Regions from separate parts of the Pseudoalteromonas sp. MBR-15 genome, predicted to be linked through region 3. Evidence: predicted binding sites of a transcription regulator. Region 3 holds the regulator's gene; each other region holds the start of a gene.
What was found. The regulator NrdR, encoded in region 3, represses ribonucleotide reductase genes. The targets are predictions, from matches to a motif close to AAACACNANATNTNGTGTTT.

Region 1 (5,492 bases), on a different contig from region 3:
GTTGGCATAATACCTTGCGAGTACGTTGTTTCATTAAATTTAGGGCAAGCACCACGTTCTTTAGCAAGCTCATTTGATGCTTTCATTAAATAATATTGAATTGCTTCAAATGTTTGGTGCGTTAATGCGTTTGCACTACCGTCAGAATAACGTTTACCGTTTTTAGCAAGGTAGTATGCGTAGTTGATCACACCAATACCTAACGTGCGACGACCCATGGTTGCGTTTTTCGCTGCAGGGACAGGGTAGTCTTGGAAATCAAGTAAGTTATCAAGCGCACGTACTGCAAGTTCAGCAAGCTCTTCTAACTCATCAAGTGACTCAATTGCACCTAAGTTGAATGCAGAAAGTGTACACAGTGCGATTTCGCCTTCTTCGTCCATTACGTTACTAAGTGGCTTAGTCGGTAATGCAATTTCTAAACATAAGTTAGACTGACGGATCGGTGCTACCGTTGAGATAAACGGGCTATGAGTATTACAGTGGTCAACGTTTTGTAAATAAATACGACCTGTACTTGCACGCTCTTGTGCAAACATTGAGAACAGCTCAATCGCTTTAATACGTTTTTTACGAATCGACTCATCTTGCTCGTATTTTACGTATAGCTCATCAAATTTAGCTTGGTCTTCGAAGAATGCATCGTAAAGACCCGGTACGTCTGATGGACTGAACAAAGTAATGTAGTCGTCTTTAATTAAACGGCTGTACATTAATTTGTTGAACTGTACACCGTAATCTAGATGACGAACACGGTTGTCATCAACACCACGGTTATTTTTAAGAACTAATAAGTTTTCAACTTCTAAATGCCACAGCGGGTAGAATAGGGTTGCTGCACCACCACGGACACCCCCTTGAGAACAGCTCTTAACCGCCGTTTGGAAGTGTTTATAAAATGGAATACACCCAGTATGGTATGCTTCACCGTTACGGATTGGGCTACCTAAAGCACGAATACGGCCCGCATTAATACCAATACCTGCACGTTGTGATACGTATTTAACAATCGCAGATGATGTCGCATTAATTGAATCAAGGCTATCACCACACTCAATCAGTACACATGAACTAAATTGACGCGTAGGTGTACGCACACCAGCCATAATAGGAGTCGGCAATGAAATTTTGAATGTCGAAACCGCGTCATAAAAGCGCTTGATGTAATCAAGGCGTGTTTCTCGAGGGTAGTCAGAGAACAAGCTCGCTGCTACTAAGATATATAAAAACTGCGCGCTTTCGTAAATTTCACCCGTTACACGGTTCTGTACTAGGTATTTCCCTTCAAGCTGCTTTACAGCGGCATAGCTGAAGTTTAAGTCACGGTTATGATCAATATACGCATCTAACTCGTCAATTTCTTGCTCAGTGTAATCAACGAGTAAGTGTTGATCATAACGCTTGTCTTCAACCAGTTTTGTAATGTGGTCGTATAAACGCGGCGGCTCAAATTGACCATACGCTTTCTTACGTAAATGGAATACAGCTAAACGAGCAGCAAGGTATTGATAATCAGGGGTATCTTTAGAGATCTGATCGGCTGCTGCTTTAATGATAGTTTCGTGAATGTCGTCAGTACGAATGCCATCGTAAAATTGAATATGTGATTTCAATTCAACTTGTGACACAGACACATTATTTAGACCTTCGGCGGCCCAAGCGATGACGCGATGGATCTTATCTAGATCAAGTGACTCTTTACGGCCGTCACGTTTGCTTACAGATAGCTGTTGGTTCATAGTTTTGCCTGTATTCCTTGGGAAATTATATTTTTAGTGACAAAGGTATTCTTAATTATAATTATTATTAGCACCAGCATGAGTCAATTGAATAACATTTAGCCACAATATCTGGTGTTCTTTAAAACGCAGATCACAAGATAGTGTGGTCTGCGATCATTTGCAAGGGATAGAAACGCCCCATTTTGTGGATAACTATTGGATAAACGAATTGTGTTAGTAAGCATTAACCTTTGATCATTCATTGATGATGAAATTTGTAAAAATCAACTCAAGATCTACAAAAATTATCGTTTTTAAAAATAATTTTTGACTGTTTTTTTTATCAACAAAGTTTGCTTAAAACTCAACCAAATCACAATATATGGTGTTTTAACTTAAAACTAACACTATATATGGATAAATCCATCAGTTGGAGTTTGCCAGTTAAAATCTGCGCCCCAGCTCAGTGCGGTATCCACACTTGGTATATAACCCCAAAGTGCAGTTGCACTGTACATGTTGGCAGCTTTTGCTGCTTGTATGTCGCGTTCGGCATCACCTATGTATAAACAACGCGTTGGATCAACATCGAGCATGTTTGCAGTATGAATAAGTGGCTCTGGCGATGGTTTAGCAACTGCTAAGGTATCACCACTCACGACAGCCATGGCATTAGCAAGGCTAGGGATAGCTTGCACCAATGGCTCGGTTAAAAAGCCGGGCTTATTGGTCATGATCCCCCATTTAATGCTGTTTTGCTCAAGTGAGGCGAGAAGTTGCTCAATGCCATTAAAGCACTTGCTATGAATCGCAATGTCTTCTGCATAATAGTCGAGCAGTTGCTGCCTTAATGCTAATTGTTCAACATCGGGCCATTTATCACCAAAGCCGACCTCTAATAATGCATTGGCCCCATTTGACGCTGCTGGGCGATAAATGCTTTTATCAACAGGCGCGATATTCGCATCTGCTAATACGCGATTTAATGCGCCGCCAAGGTCATCCGCAGTATCGAGTAATGTGCCATCTAAATCAAAAATAAAGGCATCAAAAGCGATATCAGGATTACAACCAGCCATTAGGCAAGTTTCTCAAAATGAAGAATGTAATTAACACTCACATCATCATTTAAACTGTATTGCTTAGAAAACGGATTATAGCTGAGGCCTGTGCTTGCTCTTACTTTTAAGCCTGCATCTTCTGCCCATGCAATTAATTGGGCGGGTTTTATAAACTTTTTGTGGTCGTGCGTGCCTTCGGGCACCATTTTTAATAACTTTTCAGCACCCACAATGGCGTATAAATACGCTTTAGGTGTTTTATTTAATGTCGAAAAGAATACATCGGCGCCAGGTTTTGCAAGCTCAGCGACCGCACGAATGATAGAAGCAGGGTCTGGCACGTGCTCTAACATTTCCATACAGGTGATTACATCAAAGCGAGCAGGGTGCTCTTTAGCAAACTCTTCAGCTGGTACTTTCATATAATCAACAGGGACACCGGTTTCTAAACTATGTAACTTAGCAACGGTTAATGGCTCTTGACCCATATCGATGCCTGTTACTTTAGCTCCCATGCGTGCCATGCTTTCACTTAAAATGCCGCCACCACAGCCAACATCTAAGGTTTCTTTATCAAATAAGCCGCCAACTTTGTCGGCAACAAAATCCAAGCGAAGAGGATTTATTTCATGAAGAGGTTTGAACTCTCCGTCGCGGTCCCACCAACGTTCAGCGATGGCTTCAAACTTTGCAATTTCTGCATTATCTACATTTTGATGTTCGGTCATAAAAAACTTCCTCGTCAATCTGAGGCCATTATATAGGGGTAAATTAATAAATCGCAAAGATTTAGCGCCTGTAAATCTAAATTAATTGTGGTAGCATGGTCATGAAATAATAACTAAAGCTCTAAAGGCGGCGCTTTGCCTCTTTATGAGTCAATACTGAAGGAATGTGAAATCAAATGACTGATCTCGCCAATGAAATTCTGCCAGTCAATATTGAAGATGAATTAAAAAACTCCTACCTTGATTACGCAATGAGCGTAATTGTAGGACGTGCATTGCCAGACGTACGTGATGGTCTAAAACCTGTTCACCGTCGTGTTTTATTCGCAATGAACGAACTCAATAATGATTGGAATAAGCCTTACAAAAAATCAGCACGTGTTGTTGGTGATGTAATCGGTAAGTACCACCCACATGGCGACAGCGCGGTATATGACACCATCGTACGTATGGCGCAGCCTTTCTCATTACGCTATATGCTTGTTGATGGCCAAGGTAACTTTGGTTCAGTTGACGGTGACTCTGCGGCAGCAATGCGTTATACGGAAGTCCGTATGGCAAAAATGTCACATGAGCTATTAGCCGACCTCGAAAAAGAAACGGTTGATTACGTACCTAACTATGATGGTACGGAGCAAATTCCTGACGTATTACCGACGAAAGTACCTAACTTATTAGTGAATGGTTCATCGGGTATTGCGGTTGGTATGGCGACGAACATTCCGCCACATAACTTAACTGAAGTTATTAATGGGTGTTTGGCACTTATCCAAAACCCAGATATGACAATTGCTGATCTGATTGAATATATCCCAGGTCCAGATTTCCCTACAGCCGCGATCATTAATGGTAAGAAAGGCATAGAGCAAGCTTACCTAACGGGTCGTGGTAAAGTGTACATCCGCGCACGCGCAGAAATTGAAGTAGACGAAAAAACGGGTCGTGAAACGATCATCGTCCACGAAATTCCGTACCAAGTTAACAAAGCACGCTTGATTGAAAAAATCGCTGAACTTGTTAAAGACAAAAAAATTGAAGGCATTAGCGCACTCCGTGATGAATCAGATAAAGACGGTATGCGTATCGTTATCGAGATTAAACGTGGTGATGTAGGCGAAGTTATTCTGAATAACCTTTATGCACAAACACAGTTACAAACCGTGTTTGGTATGAATATGGTTGCACTTGATAACAACCAGCCTAAGTGTTTCAACTTAAAAGAAATGCTTGAAGCATTTATCATTCACCGCCGCGAAGTAGTCACCCGTCGTACGGTATTTGATTTACGTAAAGCCCGTGACCGTGCCCATACGCTTGAAGGCTTAGCGATTGCCCTTGCGAATATCGACCCAATCATTGAGTTAATTCGTAAATCACCTACGCCTGCTGAAGCAAAAGCAGCTTTAACAGCAAGGTCTTGGGAGCTAGGCACTGTTAAAGCCATGCTTGAAAAAGCCGGTGAAGAAAATGTAGCGCGTCCTGATTGGCTAGCACCAGAGCTAGGTATTCGTGATGGTGAGTACTATTTATCTGAGCAACAAGCACAAGCGATCCTTGACCTACGTTTACACAAACTAACGGGTCTTGAGCATGAGAAGATCTTAGACGAGTACCAAACACTACTCGATCTTATTGCTGAACTACTTTACATCCTTTCAACCCCAGATCGCCTTATGGAAGTTATCCGCGACGAACTAGTTGAAATTAAAGAACAATATGGCGACGAACGCCGTACAGAAATCAGTGCAGCAGCTCACGATATCAGCCTTGAAGACTTAATTAATGAAGAAGACGTTGTCGTAACGCTTTCTCATGAAGGGTATGTGAAGTATCAGCCATTATCAGACTACGAAGCACAACGTCGTGGTGGTAAAGGTAAATCAGCAACGAAGATGAAAGATGAAGATTTCATTGAACGTCTCCTTGTTGCAAATACACACGATACGATTCTGTGTTTCTCGACTGCTGGTCGTTTATACTGG
Region 2 (5,492 bases), on a different contig from region 3:
ATGGTTAAAAATTGCTTGTTAAAGGAAATAAACCCTGCGTCGTACACCGGTAACATACCCGCTTGCTGGTACTCTTCCATTAAGGTGCGATACGCGATTTGATAAGCATGTATTTTTCTTATTTCTGTTGCTAGGTCTCTGCCATCTTGCACCAATCGATTCATATTGAGTGTAATAACATTGATAGAGCCCGTCGAAACGCCCCCCGCGCCTAAACTATACGAAAAACTATGATCGCTAATTTCATTACGAAGTCGACAGCATGAGGCTAATGAATCAGCATCGGTTGATTGATAAACAAAAAATGAGCCGCCTTGACTTAAGTTTTCGGCACACATCAATGCAAATTCTTTATCTTTAGGTTCATTGTCTTCTACTAGCATGGCAGCGGTGACAACAGGGAATGTTAAAACAGCTTTGTTTCGCTCTTGGTTAAACCAATTTAAAAACATGTTTTGCAGTGCCTTTAAAGACGACCAATCGGGAGCCGTCATATCAGGAAACACAAAATGACCAAACATAGCCTCAAAGTATGCACTATCGTACAACGAGATATTCCAAAATACGCTTTGATAACCTCGTGCAGCAGCGGGTTGATTTAAAGCGTACACGACGTGCTGTAAGTGATTTTCTATCTGTTTATAGTGAGTAACTAAATAGTCTTCGCCGTAATCCTTACGCGCAAAGTAATCAAAATACATTAAAAATTCGACCGTCGCGACAGCCCCTGCAAACTGCGCGCTAATTGCAAAAACAAGATTCACAAAACTGCCGCAGAACGATTCTAAATGCTTAGGTGCCTTAGACTCTCCCCCTAATTTGGTTAGCCCATCCAATAAAAATGGATACATGGTGATAGAAGTACAGTAAGGCTTTAAGCTCGTTTCATCATGCACATAAATTTCATGGTTCTCAATTTGTCGAAGGTACTCTTTGCCCAATGACTCGCCGAAAAGCGCGGTTATTTTATTACTCACCTGAGTGCGATTAACGTGAATGAAAAAGTCTTTCATTATTTCTGATTCTAGCGTCGCTATATTTTTTAATGTCACATTTGCATTCGCATCCACTTTAGAACCATCGGCCGCATTCTTGGCCTGTGTATAGTTTTCGATGAAACGCATTTTTTCTTTTAATTGTTCACAATTCAGCATAGACATTTTTGTTATCCTTTTAAAAATAATGAGTTAAGTACCTTACCCGAAGCAATTTCAATAAATCGTTGATTAGTTAAATGGCTCGCCAGGCCACCTAATTCAGCGACATAACGGCCCGTTTTTATATAAGTCAGCTGTGCTTTTAATTGCTCCGACACATCCTCAAGCCCGGTATACAAACACGTTGCTAAGCCTTGCTGCGTTGCTAACTTTAAAAAATAAACTAAATCACCTTCCTGCCATTCTCCGCCAAAAAACACCACACAAGTTATCAAGTGCTTATAGCGCTCAAGCAGTGCAATAAAGCGTTGCGATGTTAACCGCTCACCATGCTTTGGATCCCATGTATCAACGCTATGACATCCAGGACAGCGCAAGGGGCACCCCGTGCACACAAAGCCTAACGCAATGTGTCCGGGGACTTCTTGAAAGCACACTTGGGGTTCTAATATATTAAACATAAACCACTACATATTGTGTTTTAAATTTCAATATGATCAATATATAGTATCAACACCGTTTTAAGCCAGTTTGAAACTTGATCTAGATCAAAGCAGCTTAGTTCTGCCAAAAGAACAAAATGGGTAGCCAATCAAAACCCCCTCCTGTCAAAAATAAAATGCAGCGAAACGGAGCGCCACCCAGACACCTCTACCTACTTTGGAGGAGTTACCTTTACCCATCACTTTGCTAGAGTGCGAATAAATGAATTGTAAAGAGATGAAAATGACTGCGAAAATTGGAATTTTGACTGTTAGTGATCGCGCAAGCCGAGGCCAGTACGATGACTTATCGGGACCCGCTATCACCGATACATTAAATGACTATTTAAATTCGCCATGGCAGGCATGCTATCGATTAGTCGAAGACGAGCAACATTTAATTGAAGCGGCATTATGCGAGCTTGCCGATCAAGAACAATGCGCTTTAATCATTACCACAGGTGGAACGGGTCCCGCCAAACGAGACATAACCCCCGAAGCCACAGAAGCGGTGTGTGACAAAATGATGCCAGGATTTGGTGAGTTAATGCGCACTGAAAGCTTAAAATACGTGCCAACGGCTATACTCTCTCGACAAACAGCGGGGATAAGAGACCGCTCATTAATTATTAACTTACCGGGCAAACCCAAAGCGATTCGTCAATGTCTTGATGCCGTATTTCCTGCGGTGCCTTATTGTATTGATTTACTTGAAGGGCCTTACTTAGAATGTGATGAATCTGTGGTTCAAGTATTTAGACCTAAGTCATAAATAACGTTTGTCATAACGTTAAAACATCCCCTTAGTTAATAACGAAAAAAGCCAGCTTAAGCTGGCTTTTCTATCGTATTAAGATTTATTTGTGTGATACATCAATCAGTTCAACAGTCCCGTCTTCGCGTACTTCAGCAATTTGACCTCGCGGTTCATCCATAAAGAACAAAGTAACAAAGCCAATCATTGCCGTACCGGCGATAACATAAAAGAAAGTTGCATAATCGACGAACGATAACACAGTTAAAAATGTAACTGCCCCAACGTTACCATATGCCCCTGTCATCCCTGCAATTTGCCCTGTTAAGCGACGTTTAATTAATGGCACGACGGCAAACACAGCACCTTCACCTGATTGAACAAAGAAAGAACACGCCATGGCTGTTGCAACTGCTAACCATAATGGCCACTGCGAATTAACCATGCCCATTAACAGATAACCTGCGGCTAAACCGGCGGTTAAAATAAGTAACGTTGTACGGCGACCAAACTTATCTGAAATAAACCCACCTGCTGGGCGTGACATTAAGTTCATAAATGCATACGCACCGGCCACCATCCCTGCCATAACAGGGTCGAGCGAGAAGGTCTCAGCAAAAAATAGCGGCAGCATTGACACCACAGCAAGCTCAGAACCAAAATTTGTAAAATACAAAATATCCAGCACAGCTACTTGCTTAAAACTATAGCGATGTAACTCAGGTACTTCTTGCTCAAATACCGTTTTATTTACGTTCCACACTTTTTTAACTTCAAACAAGTACAGCAGCACTAACCCACCATAAATAAGGTGTACGACATTTGCTTCAATCATCCCAACACCATTGGGTGAGAGTTTCCAAGCCAGTAATGCCATTGCTGCATACATAGGGATTTTCATGATTAGGAGTAAGAAAAAATCGCCTTTAGAAGTGACTTCCATCGCCCCTAAATTTTTAGGACGAAAGTACGTCGAGCCTTTAGGTGTATTGGTTACATTAAAATAATAAATAAAACCATACACAAAGCTCATTACACCCGTAATACCAATTGCATAACGCCAACCATCATCGCCGCCAAAAATTAATGCCAGCGTAGGCAGTGAAAAAGCCGCAGCAGCGGAACCAAAGTTACCCCAGCCACCATACACACCTTCTGCGGTGCCTAGCTCGTGATGAGGGAACCATTCAGACACCATGCGGATACCAATAACAAAGCCTGCGCCGATAAACCCAAGTAAAAAACGAGCAATGGCAGCTTGCAAAAAGCTATCAGCAAAAGCAAACATTAAACAAGGTACTGCGCTGACAATCAGCAAACATGAATAGACTAACCTTGGCCCGTATTTATCGGTTAGCATGCCAATAATCACACGGGCAGGAATGGTCAAAGCCACGTTCAAGATCAGTAGTGTTTTTACTTGCTCTGTACTTAATCCCAAGGTGGTTTTTACAGCCTGTAGTAACGGTGCAAAATTAAACCACACAAAAAAGGTGATAAAGAATGCAAGCCAACTAAGATGTAAGATTTTCATTTTTCCTTGAAAGGAAAAAAGGTTAAATTTTTCACTCGCCATTGTCGTCTCCAAACGGTTTTATTAATTTGATTCTGAGCCGACTTACTAAAAAAGAATTGATGTAAATCAAGGAATAAAGGTAACCGCCGTGCAGTCAAAAACACCTCTACCCCCTATGAATAGGCGCACTGTAAAGCAATGCCTTTATTAACTGCGCTTACTACCTACTAAGGTGTATTAACACTCCCTATCACTCTATGAGGGAGATAAAAGGAGATATTGGAGGAATAACAATGAGGTTTTGGGATATCACACAGAAAAAAGCCTCCGAAGAGGCTCATAATTGCAGGGAACTGAAACTAATCTAGCTGCTAAAAAGCATGCTAAGCGGTTAAAACTTATGAGTGAGCATCAACCATACCTTATCGGTATCCGTGGCATAATCATCAGCGTTGTACATGGCATATTTAAACAGCACATTACAGTTGCTTGAAAGTGCATATGCAGCCGTTAAATCAAGCTCTTGGCCATAATCGATGCTTTGTGCATCACTATCAAAAAAGTGATAAGTCGCGCTCAGCTTTATATCTGCCAACTGCCCATTAACGCCAAAGTATAAATCAGCAAGTCCATTACCTGGGGTCGCTAAAAACTTATCTGCAAAACCTTGGAACTTATGCCCTGTTGCCAGTGGTGTACTAAAACCTATGTTGTTATCTGAGCCTAACAGCTCATAGCCAACTTTCCAGCCAAGCTTACTCACTTTGCCCTTTAGCTCCGCTAATATATAGTCAGCATCAAACGAATTGGGGTTATCGGCATAATCTTGCTGAGTTGCATAACTGAGCGTATAACTCAATGAATCGGATAATTGGCCTGTTGCGCGTACACCCATTGTTTGTGTTGAGCTGGCTAAAGCAGCATCAAAGTCATAAAGATAGGCAAACACACTGACATTAAATTGCTTATTAACTTGGTATGCAGCATTGGCAAAGTGTAATTTACCGTGCAAATCGCTTTTATTGCTGTCTTCACCAAAAATACGATTCACATTAAACACATAGCTGTAGTCGAACTTTAATGACTCTGATGGTTTATAAACGACTCTGTAACCATCAAAAGTTTGTTCATTCTGGCGCCATGCGACACCCCCTACAAATCGTTGGTCATCAAGGTTGATACGTTGTCTACCCGCAACAACGTGCAACTCTTTATTTTTGAATTGCAAACTTGCTTGATTAAGCTCAGTACCTTTAGGGTCAGCAACAACGGGGTGATCCGTATGACCATTAACCGTACTGTTATAATTGTCATTACCAATCTCGGTAACATTATCAAACTCGAGAAGTGCTGAAACGCCTTTGAGTGTCGCCGTTGTATAATTAATACGCGTGAGTAATGTTGATGCATGTGCTTGTTCAGCGATCCCCGATTGATCGACATTTTCATATCGATAACGCAACATGCCATGCACTTCACCATTCGCCAACATGTTATGAATGCCATTATCTTCAGTTGCACTCACTTGCGTACTCAAAGCAAATGTAACTAACGCTGTTAGAACTGAGAGCTGTGTTTTCATA
Region 3 (5,492 bases):
CACACCCACTGTGCGTGACGTGCCTTGGAATTTACGATGACTGACATTTTCACCCGCATCTTCTGCTGCAAATGCTTTGACCGTTGCTTCAAGATCTTCGGTTGATTCTTGTTTACCTAAGATAACCAATACGCCGTTATGCTCAGCAATATAGGCCATTGCATCTGATAAACTCCAGCTACGATCTGCGCTGCGGTCTGACAGTAAAATATCGTTAAACGTACTTTGTAAGTGAACACGTACTAACGTAGCGTCATCTTTCGATACGTCGCCTTTTTGCAATGCATAGTGGAGCTGACCATCAATGGTGTCTTTATACGTTACTAAATCGAATTCACCGTGATCGGTTGGCAACTTACATTTTGCAACACGTTCAATGGTGGTTTCGTTTAGATTTCTGTACTCGATTAAATCAGCAATTGTACCAATCTTCAGACCATGCTCTTTAGCAAACACTTCAAGGTCGGGACGACGGGCCATGGTGCCATCGGCATTGAGAATTTCAACAATAACAGAAGAAGGCTCAAGACCAGCCAAGCGCGCTAAATCACAGCCCGCTTCAGTGTGACCCGCACGGGTAAGAACGCCGCCAGGTTGTGCCATAATAGGGAAAATATGACCCGGCTGTACGATATCGCTTGGCACAGCTCCTTTCGCGATGGCCGCTTGCACTGTGCGTGCACGGTCAGCAGCTGAAATACCGGTTGTTACGCCTTTTGCAGCTTCAATCGACATTGTAAAGTTTGTTGAGAAAGCCGCTCCGTTATTTTTAACCATTAACGGTAATTCTAACTGCTGACAACGCTCTTGAGTCATGGTTAAACAAATTAAACCACGACCATGCGTTGCCATAAAATTGATAGCATCTGCACTTATGTGCTCTGCTGCGATAATTAAATCGCCTTCATTTTCTCTATCTTCATCGTCCATTAAAATAACCATTTTACCGGCTTTAATGTCATCGATAATTTCTTGCGCGCTGTGTAAATTCATAATGTGCCCATGAGAGTATGATTAATAATGACGTATCTTCGCTTATTTAATAAAACCAGCTTGCGCTAACAAGCTCATAGATATGTCTGAACGGGAAGGTTGTTCAGCCCCTTTGATCAGGCGCTCTAAGTAGCGAGCAATTTGATCAACTTCTAAGTTAACCTGCGTGCCCACTTGAAATTCTGCAATCGTCGTTTGCTCAGCGGTGTGTGGAACAATGGTCAGCTTGAAGCGATTTTGCTCGACCTCATTCACCGTTAAACTAATTCCATCAATACATACCGACCCTTTATACGGTATGTATTTCATTAAATTATGGTCGGTACTTAGCCAGTACTCTGTTGCTCTGGCATTGGCGGTAATGCTTTCAACTGTCGCGATGCCATCAACATGGCCTGACACTAAATGCCCACCAAGGCGAGAAATTGGCTGCATGGCCTTTTCTAGATTCACGGTTTGGCCTTTTTTATAGTGCGCAAACCCTGTCAGGCTAATGGTTTCATTTGATAAATCAGCACTGAAGCCATCGCTATGTTTAGTAACCACTGTTAAGCACACACCATTTGTTGCAATACTGTCGCCTAGTTTTACGTCTTTCATATCCAAATCATTACTTTGAATACGAATAGCGAGATCACCTTGTTTTTGTGTTAATTCAACAATTTTACCTGTTGCTTCAATTATTCCAGTAAACATAATGCTACTCTTTATCTTCAGTGTGTGTGGCTTGCTTTGCTTTGTACGCTGTTAAGCGGATATCGTCGCCAATTATCTGTGTATCGGTAAACGTTAATTGAGTGACATCACCCATGGCTGTTACTTCTGCAAAGTTTAGTAAGCTTTTGCCCATATCACCTATTAACTTTGGGGCAATATAAACAATGTATTCGTCTATTAGGTCTTGCTGTGCAAAAGCGCCCGCTAGGGTTGCTCCTGCTTCAAGCCAAATATGATTAAATTGTAATTCGGCTAACCGTGCTAAAACGGCCGATAAATCAACTTTATTCTTGTTAGCTGCCACCACTTCGTGTTTTACAAAATGTGGCCATTGCTGCTGATTATCAAGCTGTGTTGTGAAAATAATCACCGGACTCTCAATACTAAATAAAGCGAGATCTGGGGTGAGTCTGTTTTGCGAATCGATAATCACACGTGTTGGCTGACGTATCGGCAATGATGTTGGCATTGCAAATGGCAGCTCTTCAGTACGCACATTTAATTTGGCGTTATCACTGATAACGGTATCTGCACCACTCAAAATTGCGCAGCTTTGTGCGCGAAATGCTTGAACGTCTTGGCGTGCTTGCGGACCCGTGATCCATTTACTTTGGCCGTTATTAAGTGCCGTTTTTCCATCTAAACTACAGGCCATTTTACAGGTAACAAAAGGCAACCCTGTTTCCATTCGCTTCAAAAAGCCTTTGTTTAAATCGCGCGCCTGTTGCTCAAGTAACCCAGAGGCAACGTCAATACCTGCATCAGCTAATATTTGTAAGCCACGGCCACTGACTGCTGGATTTGGGTCTACCATTGCAGCAATCACTTTACTCACACCGGCCGCTTTTAGGCCTTCAGCACAGGGCGGAGTACGACCATAATGACTGCAAGGTTCAAGCGTCACATAGGCTGTTGCCCCTTTGGCATTATCGCCAGCAACGGCCAGTGCATTCACCTCGGCATGACCCTGCCCGGCAAGTTGATGAAAACCCTCACCAACTATATGGCCGTCTTTAACAAGTACACAACCCACATTAGGGTTTGGCGTCGTGGTAAAACGGCCCTGTTTGGCAAGCTCAATAGCGCGTGCCATATAAATGCTATCAAGTTCAGTGAACGACATGCTTAATCACCTAAACGGGCAATTTCTTCGCCAAACTCACGAATATCTTCAAATGAGCGATATACTGAGGCAAACCTAACATAAGCTACTTTATCAAGCTTTTTGAGCGATTCCATAATACACTCGCCGATTAAATGGCTTGAGATTTCACGCTCTCCGGTAGCACGTAGCTGTGATTTAATCACGTTAACGACTTCTTCGATTTGCTCTGTACTCACTGGGCGTTTTTCTAATGCGCGGTGCAGACCATTTAATAATTTGTCTTCGTTAAAAGGCTCTCGACTACCGTCTTGCTTTATCACCCTTGGCATAACAAGTTCAGCACCTTCAAAGGTGGTAAAACGCTCGTGACATTCGTTGCATTCGCGACGGCGTCTAACTTGGTGACCACCGCCAACAAGTCGTGAATCGATTACTTTAGTATCTTTTGCTGTGCAAAAAGGGCAATGCATAAGGTTAAACTTCCGTTTATAAAAAACAAAAAAAGACCGCTTAATAAGCGGCCTTTATAATAGCAAAAAACAACACTATTGTTATCTTAATTACGGTTTAACCAGCAATTAAGCGTAAACAGGTAGTTTTTTACAGATTGCTTTAACTTTCTCTTTTACTTCTGCTTGTACTGATGCATCGTTGATGTTGTCTAGTACGTCACAGATCCAGCCAGCAAGTTCTTTAGACTCAGCTTCTTTGAAACCACGGCGCGTAATTGCCGGAGAACCAATACGAAGACCCGACGTTACAAACGGTGAACGTGGGTCATTTGGTACTGAGTTTTTGTTTACTGTGATGTTTGCATTACCAAGGGCAGCGTCAGCATCTTTACCTGTGATATCTTTATCAATTAGGTCTAGAAGGAATAAGTGGTTGTCTGTTTTACCAGAAACAACTTTATAGCCACGCTCTTGTAACACTTCAACCATTGCTTGTGCGTTTTTAACCACTTGCGCTTGGTATGTTTTGAATTCAGGCTGTAATGCTTCTTTAAACGCAACCGCTTTAGCAGCGATGATGTGACATAAAGGACCACCTTGGCCACCCGGGAATACGGCGCTGTTAAGCTTTTTATAGATCTCTTCATCACCACACGCAGAAACAATTAGACCACCACGAGGACCCGCTAGTGTTTTATGAGTTGTTGTTGTAACAACATGCGCGTGAGGGATTGGGCTTGGGTATACGCCAGCCGCAATAAGACCTGCAACGTGTGCCATATCTACGAATAAGTACGCATCCACTTTATCAGCGATTTCACGGAACTTAGCCCAATCAACGATACCTGAGTATGCAGAGAAACCCGCAATGATCATTTTTGGTTTGTGCTCTAGTGCTAGCGCTTCAACTTGAGCGTAATCAATTTCGCCCGTTTCTTCATTTAGGCCATATTGAATTGCGTTGTACGTTTTACCAGAAAAGTTAACGTGTGAACCATGCGTTAAGTGGCCACCATGAGCTAAGCTCATACCTAGTACGGTGTCATGTGGCTGAAGAAGCGCTTGGAAAACAGCCGCATTAGCTTGTGAACCAGCGTGCGGTTGTACGTTTGCGTAGTCTGTGCCGAATAACTCGTTTGCACGGTCAATTGCTAATTGTTCAACAACGTCAACGTGCTCACAACCGCCATAGTAACGTTTGCCTGGATAACCTTCAGCATATTTGTTTGTAAGCTGAGAACCCTGTGCTTCTAGCACGCGTGGGCTACAGTAGTTTTCAGACGCGATCAGTTCGATGTGCTCTTCTTGACGAGCCGTCTCTTTAGTGATGGCTGCAAATAACTCTGGATCGAAATCCGAAATATTCATGCTACGTTCTAACATGGGGTCTCCTAAGGCAACGTGTATGGTGTTTTTTTGAAGGCTATATTGTACGCTGAAAACGCACATTTGCCTATCGTGTAAAGATGAACATATTTAAACAGGGATTGAATTTATTTCACAGTGTTTTAATAATGATATTTTTTTATTGATACATAACGAAAATTTATGAATTTAAAATATTACATAGGTTTTTAAAATGTCATTTGCATAAAAAATAGCACACAGGCATTGCTTTTTACTATTTTCAAACTACCCTAATAGTCTTAATAAATATCAAGGATGGTATAAAATCTCATGTTAGCAAAACCTCTTTACGAAGCCGCCCCCTATGGCTACTTTATCCTCGGCATTAGTTGCATCACATTAGCGAATAATGTGGTGCCTACAGTCATCGGTATCGTACTCTTTTTACTGGGTGCAAATATTTGGCGAATGCGCTCAAATGCAAGACGCACAGATCATTCAAGTCAACGAGTAAATCAAAGAAAGCTCTATTATTACTATGAATTTAAACCATTTATTGTTTTTATTGCGGCATATACCTTGATCCAATGGACACAAAATGAACTTGTTTCAGTGATTGGCGTGTTACTGTGTATTACCGCTGTGGTGATTCTTGTGATGCGAATTTTAAACCGGCATAGTCATTCAATATTGCACTAAAAAAGAGCGGCTCAGCCGCTCTTTTTTATGGTTTTTTACGCCAGTTTTTTTAACAGCTCAGTACGCAAAAGCTGGTAATCACACACAATATCTTCTGCAAGACATTGCTTTGCTAACGCATCTGCTAAAGGCTTTGGCATCGGTAACTCAATCTCGAGTATTTCTTCCACGCTTTCTTT

Region 1: a site for NrdR is predicted at 1,840-1,859, ahead of nrdA (class 1a ribonucleoside-diphosphate reductase subunit alpha). Genes of this name have one in related genera too.
Region 2: a site for NrdR is predicted at 1,620-1,639, ahead of nrdG (anaerobic ribonucleoside-triphosphate reductase activating protein). Genes of this name have one in related genera too.

The regions. Positions count from the first base shown of each region.
Region 1 is NZ_JBRJHH010000008.1:228,641-234,132, forward strand. Features, by position in the region: gene nrdA (class 1a ribonucleoside-diphosphate reductase subunit alpha) at 1-1,739, opposite strand, end outside; gene ACSSVW_RS12870 (HAD family hydrolase) at 2,129-2,800, opposite strand; gene ubiG (bifunctional 2-polyprenyl-6-hydroxyphenol methylase/3-demethylubiquinol 3-O-methyltransferase UbiG) at 2,800-3,510, opposite strand; gene gyrA (DNA topoisomerase (ATP-hydrolyzing) subunit A) at 3,687-5,492, shown strand, end outside.
Region 2 is NZ_JBRJHH010000013.1:120,185-125,676, reverse strand. Features, by position in the region: gene nrdD (anaerobic ribonucleoside-triphosphate reductase) at 1-1,160, opposite strand, end outside; gene nrdG (anaerobic ribonucleoside-triphosphate reductase activating protein) at 1,166-1,618, opposite strand; gene mog (molybdopterin adenylyltransferase) at 1,884-2,411, shown strand; gene ACSSVW_RS16635 (NarK family nitrate/nitrite MFS transporter) at 2,497-3,969, opposite strand; gene ACSSVW_RS16630 (alginate export family protein) at 4,301-5,491, opposite strand.
Region 3 is NZ_JBRJHH010000006.1:255,233-260,724, reverse strand. Features, by position in the region: gene ribBA (bifunctional 3,4-dihydroxy-2-butanone-4-phosphate synthase/GTP cyclohydrolase II) at 1-993, opposite strand, end outside; gene ACSSVW_RS10660 (riboflavin synthase) at 1,036-1,689, opposite strand; gene ribD (bifunctional diaminohydroxyphosphoribosylaminopyrimidine deaminase/5-amino-6-(5-phosphoribosylamino)uracil reductase RibD) at 1,694-2,833, opposite strand; gene nrdR (transcriptional regulator NrdR) at 2,836-3,285, opposite strand; gene glyA (serine hydroxymethyltransferase) at 3,394-4,650, opposite strand; gene ACSSVW_RS10640 (hypothetical protein) at 4,945-5,313, shown strand; gene thrC (threonine synthase) at 5,349-5,492, opposite strand, start outside.